One region of the Rheinheimera metallidurans genome, then DNA from elsewhere that is predicted to be linked to it. Evidence: predicted binding sites of a transcription regulator. Region 1 holds the regulator's gene; each other region holds the start of a gene.
The links. Region 1 encodes sigma-54, which starts transcription at its own class of promoters, with help from an activator protein. Its sites were predicted from a motif close to TGGCANGNTNCNTGCTT; they were not measured.
Positions count from the first base shown of each region.

Region 2: flgA (flagellar basal body P-ring formation chaperone FlgA) is a predicted target of sigma-54. The motif match lies at 3,273-3,289, and genes of this name have one in related genera.
Region 3: MN199_RS11670 (PEP-CTERM sorting domain-containing protein) is a predicted target of sigma-54. The motif match lies at 1,843-1,859, and genes of this name have one in related genera.

Region 1 covers NZ_JALAHQ010000001.1:61,161-66,847, reverse strand. The annotation lists gene lptC (LPS export ABC transporter periplasmic protein LptC) at 1-223, shown strand, start outside; gene lptA (lipopolysaccharide transport periplasmic protein LptA) at 213-698, shown strand; gene lptB (LPS export ABC transporter ATP-binding protein) at 695-1,417, shown strand; gene MN199_RS00335 (RNA polymerase factor sigma-54) at 1,467-2,954, shown strand; gene hpf (ribosome hibernation-promoting factor, HPF/YfiA family) at 2,982-3,269, shown strand; gene ptsN (PTS IIA-like nitrogen regulatory protein PtsN) at 3,277-3,750, shown strand; gene rapZ (RNase adapter RapZ) at 3,747-4,616, shown strand; gene MN199_RS00315 (HPr family phosphocarrier protein) at 4,613-4,882, shown strand; gene MN199_RS00310 (Na+/H+ antiporter subunit G) at 4,887-5,252, opposite strand; gene MN199_RS00305 (K+/H+ antiporter subunit F) at 5,261-5,530, opposite strand; gene MN199_RS00300 (Na+/H+ antiporter subunit E) at 5,524-5,687, opposite strand, start outside.
Region 2 covers NZ_JALAHQ010000002.1:727,495-733,181, forward strand. The annotation lists gene MN199_RS08790 (flagellar hook assembly protein FlgD) at 1-551, opposite strand, end outside; gene flgC (flagellar basal body rod protein FlgC) at 564-989, opposite strand; gene flgB (flagellar basal body rod protein FlgB) at 992-1,393, opposite strand; gene MN199_RS08805 (CheR family methyltransferase) at 1,469-2,302, opposite strand; gene MN199_RS08810 (chemotaxis protein) at 2,319-3,248, opposite strand; gene flgA (flagellar basal body P-ring formation chaperone FlgA) at 3,381-4,085, shown strand; gene flgM (flagellar biosynthesis anti-sigma factor FlgM) at 4,163-4,483, shown strand; gene MN199_RS08825 (flagellar protein FlgN) at 4,480-4,914, shown strand; gene MN199_RS08830 (LPP20 family lipoprotein) at 4,942-5,400, opposite strand; gene MN199_RS08835 (flagellar assembly protein T N-terminal domain-containing protein) at 5,542-5,687, shown strand, end outside.
Region 3 covers NZ_JALAHQ010000003.1:556,658-562,344, forward strand. The annotation lists gene MN199_RS11660 (50S ribosomal protein L25/general stress protein Ctc) at 1-470, opposite strand, end outside; gene MN199_RS11665 (CsbD family protein) at 809-1,000, shown strand; gene MN199_RS11670 (PEP-CTERM sorting domain-containing protein) at 1,071-1,799, opposite strand; gene MN199_RS11675 (ribose-phosphate pyrophosphokinase) at 2,016-2,951, opposite strand; gene ispE (4-(cytidine 5'-diphospho)-2-C-methyl-D-erythritol kinase) at 3,030-3,875, opposite strand; gene lolB (lipoprotein insertase outer membrane protein LolB) at 3,872-4,552, opposite strand; gene hemA (glutamyl-tRNA reductase) at 4,557-5,687, shown strand, end outside.

The sequences.
Region 1 (5,687 bases):
ACAAGTAAAAATTGACAGCCTACAGCACGATGAATTAATCGAGCATATCGAAACCGAGAGCTTAGAAATGCTGTTTCCTGATAATCGATTACAAAATAATCAGCCAGTATTAATTAGTGGCAAGGGTTTCTATATCAAAGGCAGCGGCATTAAAGCTGACTTAACAACAAAAACATTCCAATTGGTACAACATGAGCAAACGGTATATGACAATGAAGACTAATTTTATGTTTGTTTTACTGCTATGCAGCTCAAGCTTAATGGCCGCGGCACCCGATTACACACAAAAAATTCAAATAGACGCAGATAACCTGGTATCAGTTGAAGAAAACGTACTTACCTACCGTAGCAACGTTGTTATTACTCAAGGTTCGATGCAGATGAAGGCCGACCAGCTAGAAATTAATGCCCGAGCCGGTAAAGGTAAGGAAATTTATCTGGCCACAGGTAAGCCGGTAACTTATTCGCAGATGCAAGCAGATGGGAAAACGGTAACAGCACAAGCTCTTGAAATGCGCTATGAACCCTTAAGCCGTACATTAACGCTAACCGGAGACGCCGAACTGACACAAAGCGGCAGCGTTGTTAAAGCCTCTAGCATTAAATATAACGTCGAAAAACAGCAATTAAGCGCCGAAAGTGACAAGACTAAGCGTGTTACCACTATTTTTACCCCTGAGGAAAAAAACAACCCATGAAGTTAGTTGCATCACATCTAGCCAAAAGCTACAAGGGTCGACAGGTCGTAAAAGATGTTAGCTTAGAAGTAAGCGCGGGCCAAATTGTTGGGCTGTTAGGCCCAAATGGTGCAGGTAAAACCACAACATTTTATATGATTGTTGGTCTGGTGCCATCAGATAAAGGTCATATTATCCTAAACGATAAGGACATAACCTTTGACCCTATGCATGCTCGTGCTCGCCAAGGTATTGGTTATTTACCCCAAGAAAGTTCTATTTTTCGCAAACTATCGGTGTATGACAACTTACTGGCAATTCTACAAACCCGAAAAGAGCTAAATAATGCCAAAAGAGCGGAAATCGCAGACGATTTATTAGAAGAATTTCACATTGGCCATATTAAACATAGCCTAGGTATGAGCTTGTCTGGCGGTGAACGCCGACGCGTAGAAATTGCCAGAGCACTCGCCGCTAACCCAGCATTTATTTTACTTGACGAGCCCTTTGCTGGCGTTGACCCAATATCCGTGTTAGATATCAAAAAGATAATTCAGCATCTTGGCCAACGCGGTATCGGAGTACTTATCACCGACCATAATGTGCGCGAAACCCTTGATGTCTGTGAAATTGCCTATATTGTTAGTCATGGAGAACTGATAGCGTCAGGCTCACCACAAGACGTACTAGCAAATCAGAAGGTACGCGATGTATACCTCGGCGAGCAATTCAGGCTATAGTAAATAAAAAACCATTGCAGCGGATCATTCAGGATAACGGTAGAAGTAGATGAAGCCCTCTTTGCAACTTCGCTTAGGACAGCAACTCACCATGACACCGCAGCTACAGCAAGCTATACGCTTGTTACAGTTGTCGACCATTGAGTTGCAACAAGAAATTCAGGAAGCGCTGGATGCTAACCCACTGCTAGAAGCAGAAGACGAGTACGACAGTTTTTCTGCCGATCCCAAAGACGCATCAGACACCTCAGAACACAGTAACTACGAGGCTGAGTACGCGTCTGATGAAAACTATGAGCCATCAGAGCCCGACAGCAGCGAATCCATGACTGAGCAAAATATTCAGGAAGATTTGCCGCTCGACAATAATTGGGATGACCTAGTAAGCGCAGCGCCAGTTACGGCAGGTAATAGCAGTGGTGAAGAAGATCTAGTATATCAAGGCGAAACCACTGAAACACTGCAAGACTATCTGCGCTGGCAAATGCAGTTAACCCCATTTTCCGCGACCGATCGCATTATTGCCGAAGTTATTATTGAAGCTATCGATGGCAATGGCTTATTAACCATTAGTTGTGACGACATTCTTGAGTCGCTTGGCTTAGACTACGTTGAAGCTGACGAAGTTGAAGCGGTGATAAAACGTATTCAGTTATTTGACCCTATCGGTGTTGGCGCACGCTCAGTGCAAGAATGTTTACTGGTGCAACTGCGCCAATTTTCAGCAGACACGCCCTATTTAGCCGAAGCGCAAAGTATGATTCGAGAGCATACTGAGTTTTTAGCCAATCGCGACTTTCGTTCTTTAATGCGAGTGACTAAACTCAAAGAGGACGAATTAAAAGAGGTTATGCAGCTGATACAAAGTTTAAACCCTCGGCCGGGTGCTGATGTCATTCGTGAAGAACAACAGTATGTTATTCCTGATGTTAGCGTAACTAAGGTTAAAGGCCGCTGGCAAGTTGAACTTAATCCAGATGCAATGCCCAAAGTACGTATCAATCAACAATATGCGTCAATGTCGCGTACTGCAAAAAATAGCGCCGATACTCAATTTATTCGCTCGCATTTACAAGAAGCCAAGTGGTTTTTAAAAAGTTTAGAAAGTCGTAACGAAACCTTATTAAAGGTATCAAACTGTATTGTACAGCAGCAACAAGCGTTTTTTGAGCACGGCGAAGAGGCAATGAAACCTATGGTGTTAAATGATGTTGCTGAAATGGTAGGTATGCATGAATCAACAATTTCGCGCGTAACCACCCAAAAGTATATGCACACACCTAGGGGCATTTTTGAACTAAAATTCTTTTTTTCTAGCCATGTAAGCACAGAAACGGGAGGTGAATGTTCATCTACAGCCATTCGAGCCTTTATCAAAAAGTTAGTCGCTGCAGAAAACCCAACTAAGCCACTTAGCGATAGCAAAATGGCGGACATTCTGTTAGAACAGGGTATTAATGTGGCCCGCCGTACAATTGCAAAGTACCGCGAATCACTGTATATACCTCCCTCAAATCAACGCAAAACGTTGCTGTAAATTAAGCCCAAAAGAAGGAACATGTCTATGCAAATCACGTTAACTGGTCGTCATGTTGAAATTACAACAGCTATAAAACAATACGTTGATACTAAATTTGCAAAGCTAGAACGGCATTTTGACCAGATAAACAATGTACACGTGACTCTAAACGTGGAAAAATTGAAACATATCGCCGAATCTAAGTTACTGCTAAATGGCGCTGAAGTATTTGCAGTAGCAGAAGACGAGAATATGTATGCTGCAATTGACCTGTTGATCGACAAATTAGATCGCCAGGTAATTAAGCATAAAGAAAAGACTGCACGACATTAATTAGAAGATGATGAACTTAACTTCAATGCTTACCGAGAACTGCACTAAAAGTGCAGTTCTTTTTAACAGCAAAAAACGTATTCTTGAATACATCGCCGAGCTGGCACATCAGCAGTTACCTGATATATCAGAATACAGCATTCTTGAAGCGCTAATGACACGAGAAAAGCTCGGCTCTACGGGTATAGGCGGCGGCATTGCAATTCCACACGGAAAACTAAAAGTAGTCACTAAGCCTATTTTAGTGTTCGTAGTAAGCAAAGAAGCCATAGCGTTTGATGCTATTGATAATCAACCAGTAGATATATTCTGTGCCATGCTAATTCCCGAAGATCAATGTCAAGCGCACCTAAGTACATTAGCTAGCATGGCAAAAATGTTTAGCCAAAAAGACTTTACCCGAAAAATACGGCACGCAGAGACCAATCAGCAGCTGTATCAATTGTTACTCGATTATAGTGCAACGGAAATAGCAAAATGAAATTACTAGTTGTCAGCGGTCGTTCCGGTTCAGGGAAGTCAGTTGCACTGCGCGTAATGGAAGATTTAGGCTACTACTGTGTTGATAATATTCCTGTGAATTTATTACCAACATTAGCCACCACAGTGATGGGGCAGTATGAACGCGTTGCGGTAAGTATTGACGTACGCAACCTGCCAGAAGATCCAGACGAATTAGCCGAAATACTGTCATATTTACCACGCAAACTTGATCTAACCATTTTATATTTAGACGCCGATCATTCCAGCCTAATTAAGCGCTTTAGCGAAACACGTCGCTTACATCCTTTGTCACATCAAGCAATGTCGTTAGATGAAGCCATTTCTCGTGAACAGCATTTACTTGACCCTATTTCTAGCCGTGCTGATTTATATATAGATACCACCGAGCTGAATATTCATCAGTTGGCGGAGCAGCTGCGAGAGCGAATTTTAGGCCAAAAAACCGGTAGATTAGTTATTTTGTTTGAATCTTTTGGTTTTAAATACGGCATACCCAAAGACGCAGATTTTATGTTTGATGCTCGGTTTTTACCTAACCCACACTGGGAACCCAATTTAAAACCCTTAACCGGACAAGATCAGCCAGTAAAAGATTACCTTGCTGCTCAACCTATCGTTGGTAAATATATCTGGCAAATTAATAGCTTTATTAGCACCTGGTTACCGCACCTAGAGCGCAATAATCGCAGCTACCTTACTATTGCTATTGGCTGCACCGGCGGGCAACACCGCTCTGTGTATATGGTTGAATGTTTAGCCGAAAGCTTCCGTAGTTCGCGTGACGATGTACAACTGCGGCACCGTGAATTAGTGCGGCACCATAACAAAAACGGTAATACATGAAATGCAGCCAAACCGTTACCATTGTTAATCAGTTAGGCTTACACGCTCGAGCTGCGACAAAGCTAGTACAGCTTTGCCAGCAATTTGTATCAAGTATTGAGTTGGTGCAAGACGATAAAACTGCCAATGCCAGCAGTGTGCTGGCATTGCTAATGCTGGCAAGCAGCAAAGGTAAAACCCTAGAAGTACACACAGAAGGTAAAGATGCCGAGCAAGCACTTTGCGCGGTGGTTGATCTGATTAACAACGGTTTTGACGAAAACTAAGCTATTACTGAGAATTACGGTCGTGAGTTTTAGTTTGCGCCGGTGGAATATTGTTCATTCCTTGAGTTTTTTCAATCGCCGCTAACTTGTGATGTAATGCTGCCTTAATGAGCATGTGTGCGCTAATAGGCGCCGTAATTAGCAAAAATATTGTTATTAATAGCTCGTGCAAGCTTACTACGCCAGTTAAGCTAAAAAACAATATCGAGCCAAGTAAAATCCCCCCCATCCCCAAAGTTGTGGCTTTAGTAGGCCCATGCAGGCGCATAAAAAAATCAGGCATCCGCGCTAAACCAATAGAGCCAATTAAAACAAAGCTACCACCTAATAATAAAAAAAACGCAATAACCCACTCAAGCCAATGCTGCATAGTTGCCCCTACTCTATAATATCGCCGCGCAATAAAAACTTACACACAGCAACCGTGCTAACAAAACCTAGCATGGCAATTAACAACGCCGCCTCAAAATATAACGGCGACGCCATCAGCAAACCATATAAAATGATTAGCGCAATGCTATTAATATACATGGTGTCTAACGCTAGAATGCGGTCGGGTAAGCTTGGTCCTCGTAGTAAACTCCACACGTTTAATAGTAGCGCGATACTGATCATAACAAACACCAGCATAATCACGTTATCTAGCATTGAAAAATCTCCTTTAGCGGTGCTTCATAGCGTTGTTTTATTGATGCTATAAGCTCAGCTTCATCAGTCATGTTCAGCACATGGATTAGCAGCCAGCGCTGCTGCATCGGCGCTCCCGACTCAATTAGCGTAATATCTGGATAAATCTCCGCACTTA
Region 2 (5,687 bases), on a different contig from region 1:
TAACTGGCTTCAACTTTAATTTTGTACACCCCTGCGGTCACTATTTCGTCGTTGGCATCAGTGCCATCCCAAACAAAATCGTTTTTACCCATTTTGGGGTTTTCCACGCTAAAGCTGCGTACCAATTCACCTTTTTCATTTTCAATTCGCACTTGCATCATGTTGGCCGGTTTATCTAGCTCAATGCTGCCGCGAGATAGGGTTTCGCCAGTAAACACCAATTCTTTGGATTGTATAAGCACACTTCGCCCCACCAATGAGGATGCCTGCAGTGCTTGGTTTGATGACATGCTTTCGGCAAAGCCTTTAAAGCTCTTGTTCAGTGAGCCAATACCGTCTGCCATGGTAAAGTTGGTCATTTGCGCGATCATTTGATCATTTTCAACTGGTTTAGTTGGGTCTTGGAACGCTAGTTGCTGCGTTAACAAAGCAAAAAAATCTTCCTGTGTTAGCGCGCCGTTGTTCTTTTCTGCAACCTTATCTTTGGCTTTACTGTCCCAATACATGCCATCTAATGCAGAGTTATTATTATTACTTACTGAACTAGTCATAATTTATATCTCTTAGTTAGCCTGGCCTAAGCGCAAAGTGCGCATAATCATCTGCTTGGCAGAATCAGCGGTTTGTACGTTAGTTTCATAAGAACGTGACGCAGAAATCATGTTCGCCATCTCTTCCATAATGTTAATATTTGGCTTATAGATATAGCCATTTTCATCAGCTAAAGGGTGGTTTGGCGCATACTCAACATTTAGCGGCGCGTCTGATTCGACAATGCCTAATACTTCAACACCAACGCTATCATCGCCCTGTCTGCGCTGCGCATCAGACAGTTGTGCTGCAAATATCGGGTGCCTACCACGATAGGTTTCATTCACACTGCTACTAACACTATTCGCGTTAGCAATATTACTGGCGGTGGTATTCATGCGTATTGACTGCGCCGTCATGCCGCTACCTGAAATATCAAATATCTTATATGAGCTCATGGTTATTGCCCTCCGCCGGTAATGGCTTTTTTCAGGCCACTAATACGCGCATTAAGAAAGGTTAAACTGGTTTGATATTCAAGGCTATTTTGCATAAAAGCATTACGCTCGCGGTGAATATCAACACTGTTGCCATCACCCGTATCGGGTTGATCGGGATTACGAAACATAGTCTCTTGGCTTCTTGCTATAGAAATATTGAAATGCTGTTCATGAGTACGCGACACCGAACCCGACTGTCGAGCCTTGGCGTTGTTAAGGGCCTGCTGAAAATCAATATCTTTAGCTTTATAGCCTGGAGTATCTGCGTTTGCGATATTTTCAGCTAGCACCTGCGCCCGCCGGTCACGAACCAACATGGCTTCAGGGTGCAAACCAAATGCTTTTTCAAAACTGATTGCCATTTTTTTGCCACCTGTTATCTACGATGACAAATCAAATGCAAAACTCAGGCCAAAAAAGCAACAAGTAGCGGAGTATTAGGTTTTCTTGCGGTAAATAATGCCTGGATTACAGCGTATCATCTCAAAATCACTGTTTAAACTGGATAAAGATTCCGATGCGCCTAAAAGCAGATAACCACGAGGGTTCAAGGATTGAGCAAATTGGCGGATAATTTTTGCCTTTAGATCAGCAGAGAAGTAAATAAGCACGTTGCGACAAAAAATAATATCGAACTTACCTAGTAAGGTGTAACTATCAAGCAAATTAAGATGGCGAAAGCTAACATTTTTGCGTACCGGATCTTTGACACGCATCATGCCTTTGCCGCTATCTTCAAAAAATTTGCTGCGCCGCTCGGGTGATAAACCACGTGATAAGGCTAAACCATCGTATTCGCCGCGCTGGCAATGCTCAAGCATAGTGTTAGAAATATCAGTGCCCAATATATGCACGCCCAAACTAAAGGCACCGGGTTTAATTTGCTGATATTCTAATGCCGTCATTGCGATAGAATAAGGCTCTTGTCCGCTAGAGCTGGCTGCAGACCAAATTTTTATTGAACGGCTAGTTTTTTCCATCTCAGGAAAAATTTGATTTTTTAGCAACTCGTACGGATAGGTATCTCGAAACCACAAGGTTTCATTAGTGGTCATCGCGTCGATAACGGCAGAACGCAGTTGTCGTTCAAATGGGCTTAAGGTTTTACTTACCAGTTCAGACAACGATGCAACACCAAAGCGTTGCATCAAAGGTGCTAACCGGCTTTTTACTAGATACTGCTTATTTTCTCCCAGTACAATGCCACACTGTTGCTCAAGAAAATCCCGGAACAATACATATTCTTTATCTAGTAAATCTCTATTCGGCACAGGTCTTCCTTAACAATTAGTCAGCATGTAGCCATTTTTGTACCGATTCTGCTAGCTCATCAGGATTAAACTTAGCGATAAAATCATCTGCTCCCACTTTTTGCACCATTTGCTGGTTGAATACGCCACTTAATGAAGTATGCAAGATAACATGGAGTTTTTTTAGTGTTGCATTAGATTTTATTTCGGCAGTTAAGGTATATCCATCCATTTCTGGCATCTCAATATCTGAAATAAGTAAGCCTACTTTTTCAGTAATAGATTCAGCACAGCCTTTAGCCATGTCTTGTAGGTAAATTAGCGCTTCTTTACCGTTATTTACTAAATGCATTTTTACGCCCAAACCTTCTAAGGCACGTTTAACCTGATTACGTGCTACGGCAGAGTCGTCGGCAATTAAAATTAACCTATCACCTAAATCAGCAGAAATGCTTTGTGTATCCATAGCTTTAGATATCGCGGTAGGTGATGGTGATATTTCTTCAAGAATTTTTTCGACATCAAGAATTTCAACTAGCTCATTATCAATTTCGGTGATTGCAGTTAAATAACTTTGTTTACCGCTTGTGCCTTTGGGTGGCGGTAAAATAGCCTCCCAATTGATATTAATAATGCGCTCAACCGAATTAACTAAAAAACCCTGCACTGAGCGGTTGTACTCAGCAATAATAATAAAGCTGTCTTTAGTATTTTCTATCGCCCTGCCCCCTGTGGCCAGGCTAAGATCAATAACAGAAATGGTTTGACCACGCACATGCGCAATGCCGCGTACAAACTTGTTGCGCTTAGGTATTGCCGTTAATGGCGGGCATTGCAGCACTTCTCGTACTTTAAACACATTTATACCGTAACGCTGACGGCCAGCGAGCTTAAACAGCAATAATTCTAGACGGTTTTGCCCGACTAATTGCGTACGCTGGTTTACTGAATCTAAAATACCGGCCATCTATTGATCCTTTTTAATACCTTCGGGCGCAATTCTTGCTTAACTACGATAAGTAAATTCAAATTGGCCTTTTGGCGTCAAACTAACGTCGTATGTTATAACTACAAGCCAATAAAGCATAGCTGAAACCTTATGAAAAAGTACGAAAATTTATTTAAACAAGCACTTATCATTACAAGCTTTTTCGTTTTTAACGTGATTGCAGCCGAACCAGTTAGCTATTCTCCTGCCGAACTCACCGCGGCGGCTACAGATTGGCTAACCGAACAACTACCGGCTGACGCCAGCCAAAATATTAAAATTGAGGTTAACGAGCTGGATAATCGCATTGGCAATAAAAGTTGCAAGGCACCGCTGACATTTAATTTAGCGCAAGCCATAACGCAGCGGCAAAATACCATTCAAATTCGCTGCAACACAACTGACAGTTGGCAGCTTTATGTGCCAGTGAAAATAGATGAAATAATTGAAGCCGTAATTTTACAGCAAAATATTTCTGTGGGTAGTGTAATCACGGCCGATATGCTAACAACAGATACGCGCGAGCGGCGTTTTATCCGAGGTAGTTTGGTAACCCATGCTGAGGATGTCGTAGGAGCAAAAACGAAAAGATCGCTATCGATTGGGCAAATTTTAACCTTTCAAGATCTTTGCCTTGTGTGTAAAGGAGATGTTGTTACAATATCGATTAATGATAATAGTATTAGTGTAGCTGCAACCGGTGTGGCCCAGTCTGACGGTAGTTTAGGCGATACTATTAAAGTAATGAATCAACAGTCGAAGCGCGCTATTAACGCAGAAGTTATTGCGGTTAATCTGGTTAAAGTAAAATTTTAAAAAATTGATTAAAGTTTTAGCGCTCTAGGCCGTTAACCTGAGTATAAGGAACTGTAACAAGGTGATGAGGTCATAACATGGCTATTAATATCAATAACTTGCCAAATACAGCGCAAGTAAAAAATGACAAAGTTGAGCAAAATACTCAACGTCAGCAAACTGCTGTGCAGCAAAATGCTACTCAGGGTGCTAACCAAAAACAAGATTCAGTGTCAATTACGCCACAGGCGCAGCAGTTTTCTAAATTAACGGAAAAGGCTAGCAACAGTAGCGGTATCGACCAAGAAAAAGTAGAAAAAATTAGACAAGCGATTAGCGAAGGTAAGTATAAAATTAACGTTGAACAACTTGCCAGGCGCATAGTGCATTTTGAAAGCGAACTGTTTGGTAAAAAATGACTTTAGCTGTCGCCTCCGTCACCACCTTATTGACTAAACAACATCAGCACTTGGATGAGCTGATGTTGTTATTGCGGCAAGAACTTGCCGCGCTTGCTAGCCGTAATATTAACGAACTTGAACAAATCTCTTCCGCTAAATATGCTCTGCTACAGCAGCTAGAAGCCACAGATGTAGAACTGGCGAATACCACTGATTTAGAACAATACAAACAACAAGATTGGTTTAAACTCGAAGTTGAAAGCTTAGAGCACAAATTAGAGCAGTGCAAACAGCATAATAGTGTAAACCAGCAAACCCTTGAACAAAGCCAACTTACATTGGCCCGCTTTAAGACAGAAATATTGTCTAGTAGAGGCAAATCAGGCCTTACCTACACCAATAAAGGTGTACCATCGGTAGATAGCAAAGGTAAGGGTGTTAAAGCCTAGCTACCAACACGCAACACTCATACTTAATTAATGATAGCGCACACTTTTAATCGTTTGCTGCGGATTAGTATTCTGGTAAATATAATACACTTGTTCAAAATCAAGCTCTAACTCGGTTATATAAATATTATCAACCGCGTAAGTTTTAACTACCCTCGCCCCACTAATTGCCCCTTTAACTGACGCTTGCAGCTGATTATCAGTGAGCACCATCTCTTGTAACTTATTCGTAGCGTCAATTTTTTGGCCATATACCATTTCGGTAAGCTCTTTGTAGGCATCTAGTTTCGACGCTTTCATTGCTTGTAGCATTTTTTGTTGTTGATCTTTACCTAGCTGCGCATTTATTGGCGCGTAGCCCACGGCACGCAACATAGGGAAAGACTCCGGTTTCACCGTAGCATACTCTACATGACTGCTAAATAATGACGAACAGCCACCTAATAACATCGCACTCAACAAGCCGACACCTAACAATACCTTCATGTTATCTCCTTTCGCCCTGCACATATTAAGTACCCCGGCAGCTATCTCACTGTAATAACATTAACACAGCAAAATTCAAGCCAGCATTAAGGCACGTATTTTGCTTTGTTGGGTAAAGCGTTAAAAGTTTGCCGAGGCAGCATGAAAATACAGATTATGATTGGCGCAATACTCAGCGCTGTTGTTAGCATGAATGCGCATAGCGATTGGTATGAAGCAACCGGGCAGGCCTTTATTCAACAAGGTAACACAGCACAAGCACGGCAAACGGCAATAGATGACGCGAT
Region 3 (5,687 bases), on a different contig from region 1:
TGAACAGTAGTACCAATAGCTATTTCGCTTACATCAACTTCGATAGCATCTGGTAAATCTTTAGGTAAGCAAGAAATTTCGATTTCGTTAGCGGCACGAACAACTACACCACCTTTCTTCACTGCTAAATCTTCATTGATTAAATGAACAGGAATAATCGATTTTAATTCATGGCCAGCTTCAACGCGTTGAAAGTCAACGTGCATGATTTTCGGCTTGAATGGGTGACGCTGCATAGCTTTAACAATAGCTTTAACACTTTCTTTGCCCACTTTAATGGTCAAAATGTGCGTGTAGAAAGCTTCGTCGCTTTGCGCTTTTAACAGCTTAGAGTGCTCTAAAGTGATAGAAACTGGTGCTTTGCTGCCACCGTAGATGATAGCTGGAACTTTGTCTTCGTGACGTAGGCGGCGGCTCGCACCTTTCCCCGCGTCAGTACGGACTTCTGCATTTAAGGTTAAATCAGACATGGTGTACTCCAAAAATTAGTGTGTCCCAAGACTTGCGACCAGTCTCAGGTTGAGTGCCCTATTTCAAGGGCGCAACATATTACCACCAGCCTAACATTGCTGCAAATGAAATAGCCGCCGACGTTAATAGCTCGTCGGAACTTATTGCAAAGTTGTAGGTAATATTTACTCTCGGTGTAGGTTGAATAGCTGAATGTTGCGGATGAATTATATTTATCTTGTTGATTGTATTTAACTTTTATTGATTGGTATAGGTCTTGCTGCTTATAGGTTGACCTGCAATGCTGGGATTTAATTTAGCATTGTATTTTCTAACTATTCTGAATTGGAGATATTTTATGAATAGCGATATTGCAGAAGGTAAGTGGAAACAAATGACGGGCTCTATTAAAGAAAAGTGGGGCAAACTAACCGACGACGACTTGCAAGAAGTAAGTGGCAGAGCTGAGAAGTTCTGCGGAAAAATGCAAGAGCGTTACGGTATGTCACGCGAGCAAGCAGAACAAGAGTTTAACCGCTTTAAAGGCTAGTTGTGCTTGGCAAAAAGCCCTCAGTTGAGGGCTTTTTTAATTTACAAAATAATTACTATCTAAATAGCCATTATTTTTGTTGTTTACGACGGCGTAAACCTAGGCCGAGTAAACCTAAACTGATTAAGGCAAAAGAAGCCGGAGCTGGCACCGTTTCTGGTGGCAAGCTACCAATGTCGACTAAACCATATTTAATTTGGCCGCCTATAACGAGATATTCACCTGAGCCATTACCCCAGAATTGTACTTTAGAGAACGATGCTGAGTCGTCAAACGCTGCAACAAAGATTTCGAATACGTCATAACCATTGGCACCTGGGAACATACCGTCGCTTTCTTGACCGGCTGATGCAACTAAGATCGGCGCGCCGTCATCAAACGAGATGTATAAGTCAGTCGTTGGACCAAAGCAACAGGTCGCCCAGTCGCCAACTTCAAAGCCAAAAGAGTTGATGGCCTCGTCAAACAAAAAGGTTACACCGCTAACAATAGTACCCGTAGAGCCATTACCATTATAATCTGGGCTAATATCAATAGTCTGTCCTGACATGCTGCCGTAACTGTTACCATAAATATAACCACCATTATTACGGGTGACGGTATAGCCAGGGCGTACTAAGGTAGTGCCGCTTGATATTGAAGTCCAAACGTCAGTGTACAGATCACCACCGGCTGCTTGCACAGTGTTATCAAACGATGCGCTGCCTGACGGGATGCTGTCAAACACGGTAATAATAGTCGCGTTAACGCTTGTGGTTAACAGTAAGCCAGCAGCTGCGGCTAATATTGCTAATTTCATAACTGAACTTTCCTTTTCATAGTTGTTTTTAACTGCAACGAAATAGCAAATGTCATGCCAAGCATGTAAGGCCTTTGTAAACAACTAGTTAGCTTGTATGTAATGCTGAAGAGGTGGGATGTTGTAATAAATGTTGACGGTGTGTGTTTTTTGTTTTTATTAGGTTTTTTAAATGCAAAAAGCGCCGTAAGGCGCCTTTTTGAAAATCAGTGTAATTTAATCAAACATCGATGAAATAGACTCTTCGTTGCTAATACGACGAATACACTCCGCCAGCATTTCGCTTAGCGTTAACTGGCGTACTTTGGGTATGGCTTTCATTTCTGCAGTTAACGGAATGGTGTCAGTAACAATGAGCTCATCGATTACGGAGTTCATAATGTTCTGCGCTGCATTACCTGAAAATACCGGGTGTGTAGCATAAGCAAATACGCGTTTTGCGCCTTGCTCTTTTAATGCTTCAGCCGCTTTACATAAGGTGCCGCCGGTATCGATCATGTCATCAACAATAATGCAATCGCGGTCTCTAACATCACCAATTATATGCATAACTTGGGCAATATTAGCTTTAGGACGGCGCTTATCAATGATGGCTAAATCAGCGTCGTTTAATAACTTAGCAATAGCACGGGCGCGCACTACACCGCCAATATCCGGTGATACTACTACAGGTGAAACAAAGCTTTTTTTGCGCATGTCATCTAATAATACTGGGCTGGCAAATACGTTATCAACCGGCACATCAAAGAAACCTTGAATTTGTTCTGCATGAAGGTCAACCGTTAATACACGGTCAACACCAACGCTAGATAAAAAATCAGCAACGACTTTGGCGGTAATAGGCACACGGGCAGAACGTACTCGACGGTCTTGACGGGCATAACCAAAATACGGCATTACGGCGGTAATACGGCCAGCTGAAGCGCGGCGAAGGGCGTCAACCATAACGATTAATTCCATTAGGTTGTCATTGGTTGGTGCGCAGGTAGATTGAATAATAAATACATCAGAACCACGTACATTTTCATTAATTTGTACGCTAACTTCGCCATCACTGAAACGGCCGACTTCGGCATCTCCAAGTTTAATGTACAAACGGCTGGCTATTTTACTTGCGAGTTCTGGTATTGCGTTACCAGCGAAAACCTTCATGTCAGGCACGGTGTGATCCTCAGGGCAGTGTTGAGTCCGGTTTATTCATAAACAGCAATATATTACTGCTGCAGTTACTTATTCGGTATCTGCCAACGCAGCCCACACAGGCGACTGGTTGACGCCCTTGGCAATAAAACCGCGGCATGAGGGCGGTAATTGCTTAAGGGCATGTTGAGCACTGGTCTGGTCCGGGAATGCGGCGAACACACTAGCGCCAGTACCCGTCATTTGACACGTTGCGTATTCTACCAACCACTGTAAGGTTATTGCAACAATCGGATACAGACGTTCGACCAAGGGTTGGCAGTCATTATGCCAGTTAGTCGTTAACACCTGCTGATAATTTATTTTTGTTGTATCTCTTATTAAATCAGGGTGTTGGAATATTTCTTGTGTGCTTATATGGCAGTCTGGTGTAACAATTAAGTAGGTTTTTTGCTCTAGTTCTATTGGCCGTAACTTTTCACCAACACCTTCGGCAAAAGCAGTATAACCCCTAACAAACAAGGGGATATCGGCACCTAAGCTAAGACCCAGCTCGGCTAAGGTATCTATTGATAAATTAAGTTGCCATAATTTATTTAGCCCCAACAGAGTAGTCGCAGCGTCAGACGAGCCGCCACCTAAACCACCACCCATCGGCAATTGCTTATCTAAATAAATATCACAGCCTTGTAAGCAGTTGCTGTGGGCTTGAAGTAAACGTGCGGCCCGTAATACTAAATTCTGTTCGTTCACTAAGTCGGGGTTATTACAGGCTAAGTGAATTTGCTTGTCGTCACGTAAACGAAAACTAAGTGTATCGCCGGTATCCAGTAGCTGAAATAGCGTTTGTAAATTGTGATAACCGTCAGGCCGTCGGCCAGTAATATGTAAAAATAAATTTAATTTCGCTACGGCTGGTAAAATCAGTGTTGTCATTGCCAGTTCCTGATCACAATTTTAATTTGGTTATCGCTGCTGGTTAATATCAAACGTTTGGGCAGTGATAGGCTATCAGGAAAAAAACTCTGGTATTCTAACTGCCAGACAATGCCTGTGCTGTCAGTTAACGAGAATGAGGTTGTTCGGCCAAATTGGTCTTTGGTAATATTCGTGCTGTTGTTACCTGGTAAACCTCGCAGCCACAGCGGCATATCATATAACGGCATCGACCAACCAGATAGTTGTAGTAGCAGACTACTGGTATCAACGGCGTGATAGGTTTCGCCTTTTAATTGAATTTCACTACCCGTTTCGCTTTGACTGAGTTCAAATAGGCTGATGCCTAAAAAATTACTTAACCTCGCCTGAAAGTGACGATTATTATATTGTTGCCAACGCAAGTTAGCGCTTGTTGAATCGGTTGGCGTTTTTATGCCAACGCTGGCTTGTAGTGTAAACTGCTGCATAGCCATGAGCTGTTGCTCGCGCAGGTTAGTATTAAGTGGCCGTTCGCTTGGCGTTTGCTGTGATAATATACTGCAAGCGCTTAACCAAATAACAAAGAAATGAACAAACATTAAGCGTAAAATGGAATAGACCACACTAAAGTCCTTTACTGTGCTTTTCTTAGTTAGGGCTTTTTCGTACAATTCGCCCCTGATAATTTTGATCATACAGGTGATAGCCATTTTCGCACTAGGCATTAATCATAAAACGGCACCGGTTGCCCTGCGCGAACAAGTTGCGTTCTCGCCTGAACAGTTGCCTGAAGCCCTGCGCGAACTGACAACGTTAACCAGTATCTCAGATGCCGTTATCTTATCTACTTGTAATCGTACCGAGTTGTATTTTAGCGGTAGTACTGCGCAAGCGGAACAAGTAATTGCTTGGTTGGCGCAATTTCATAATGTTAATGGCAACGAGCTGCAACCTCACCTGTATTTGCATCAAGACAATGCCGCCGCCGAGCATTTAATGCAAGTGGCAGCCGGCCTTGATTCATTAGTACTGGGCGAGCCGCAAATTTTTGGTCAAGTTAAGCAAGCTTATAGCCAAGCGCGTAATGCAGGCACAGTTAACCCGCTGTTTGAGCGTTTATTTCAAAAAACCTTTGCGGTAGCAAAACAAGTCCGCACCGATACTGAAATTGGTGCCAATGCGGTTTCTGTCGCCTTTGCTGCGGTCAGTTTAGCTAAGCAAATATTTGGTAACCTAAGCAAAGTGCGCGTGCTGCTAATTGGCGCCGGTGAAACCATTGAGCTAGTTGCCAAACACTTGCAAGAGCAAGGTGCCGGTAGCTTAGTGGTGGCCAATCGCACTTATGAGCGGGCGGTGCTGTTAGCACAGCAGTTTAATGCTGCAGCTATTACCTTAGCTCAGGTGCCCTTTCAGCTGGCTGAAGCCGATATTGTTATTAGTTCAACCGCCAGCACCTTGCCGATAGTGGGCAAGGGTATGGTAGAGCAGGCATTAAAGCAGCGTAAGCATAAGCCGATGTTTTTAGTCGATTTAGCCGTACCACGCGATATTGAACAGCAGGTTGCAGAGTTAGAAGATGCTTATTTATATACGGTAGATGATTTGCAATCTATTGTTGAACAAAATATGAGTAATCGCCAGCAAGCGGCGGAGCAAGCCCGTTCAATAATAACGGTAGGCGTCGCTGAATTTTCTCAATGGTTAACGTTACAAGGCAGTGTCGATTGGGTACGCGATTATCGTCAGCGCTGTGAACAGGTGCGGGCAGAACTGCTAGCTAAAGCGTTAAACCAGTTATCAGCAGGGCAAGATGCAGAAAAAGTACTAACC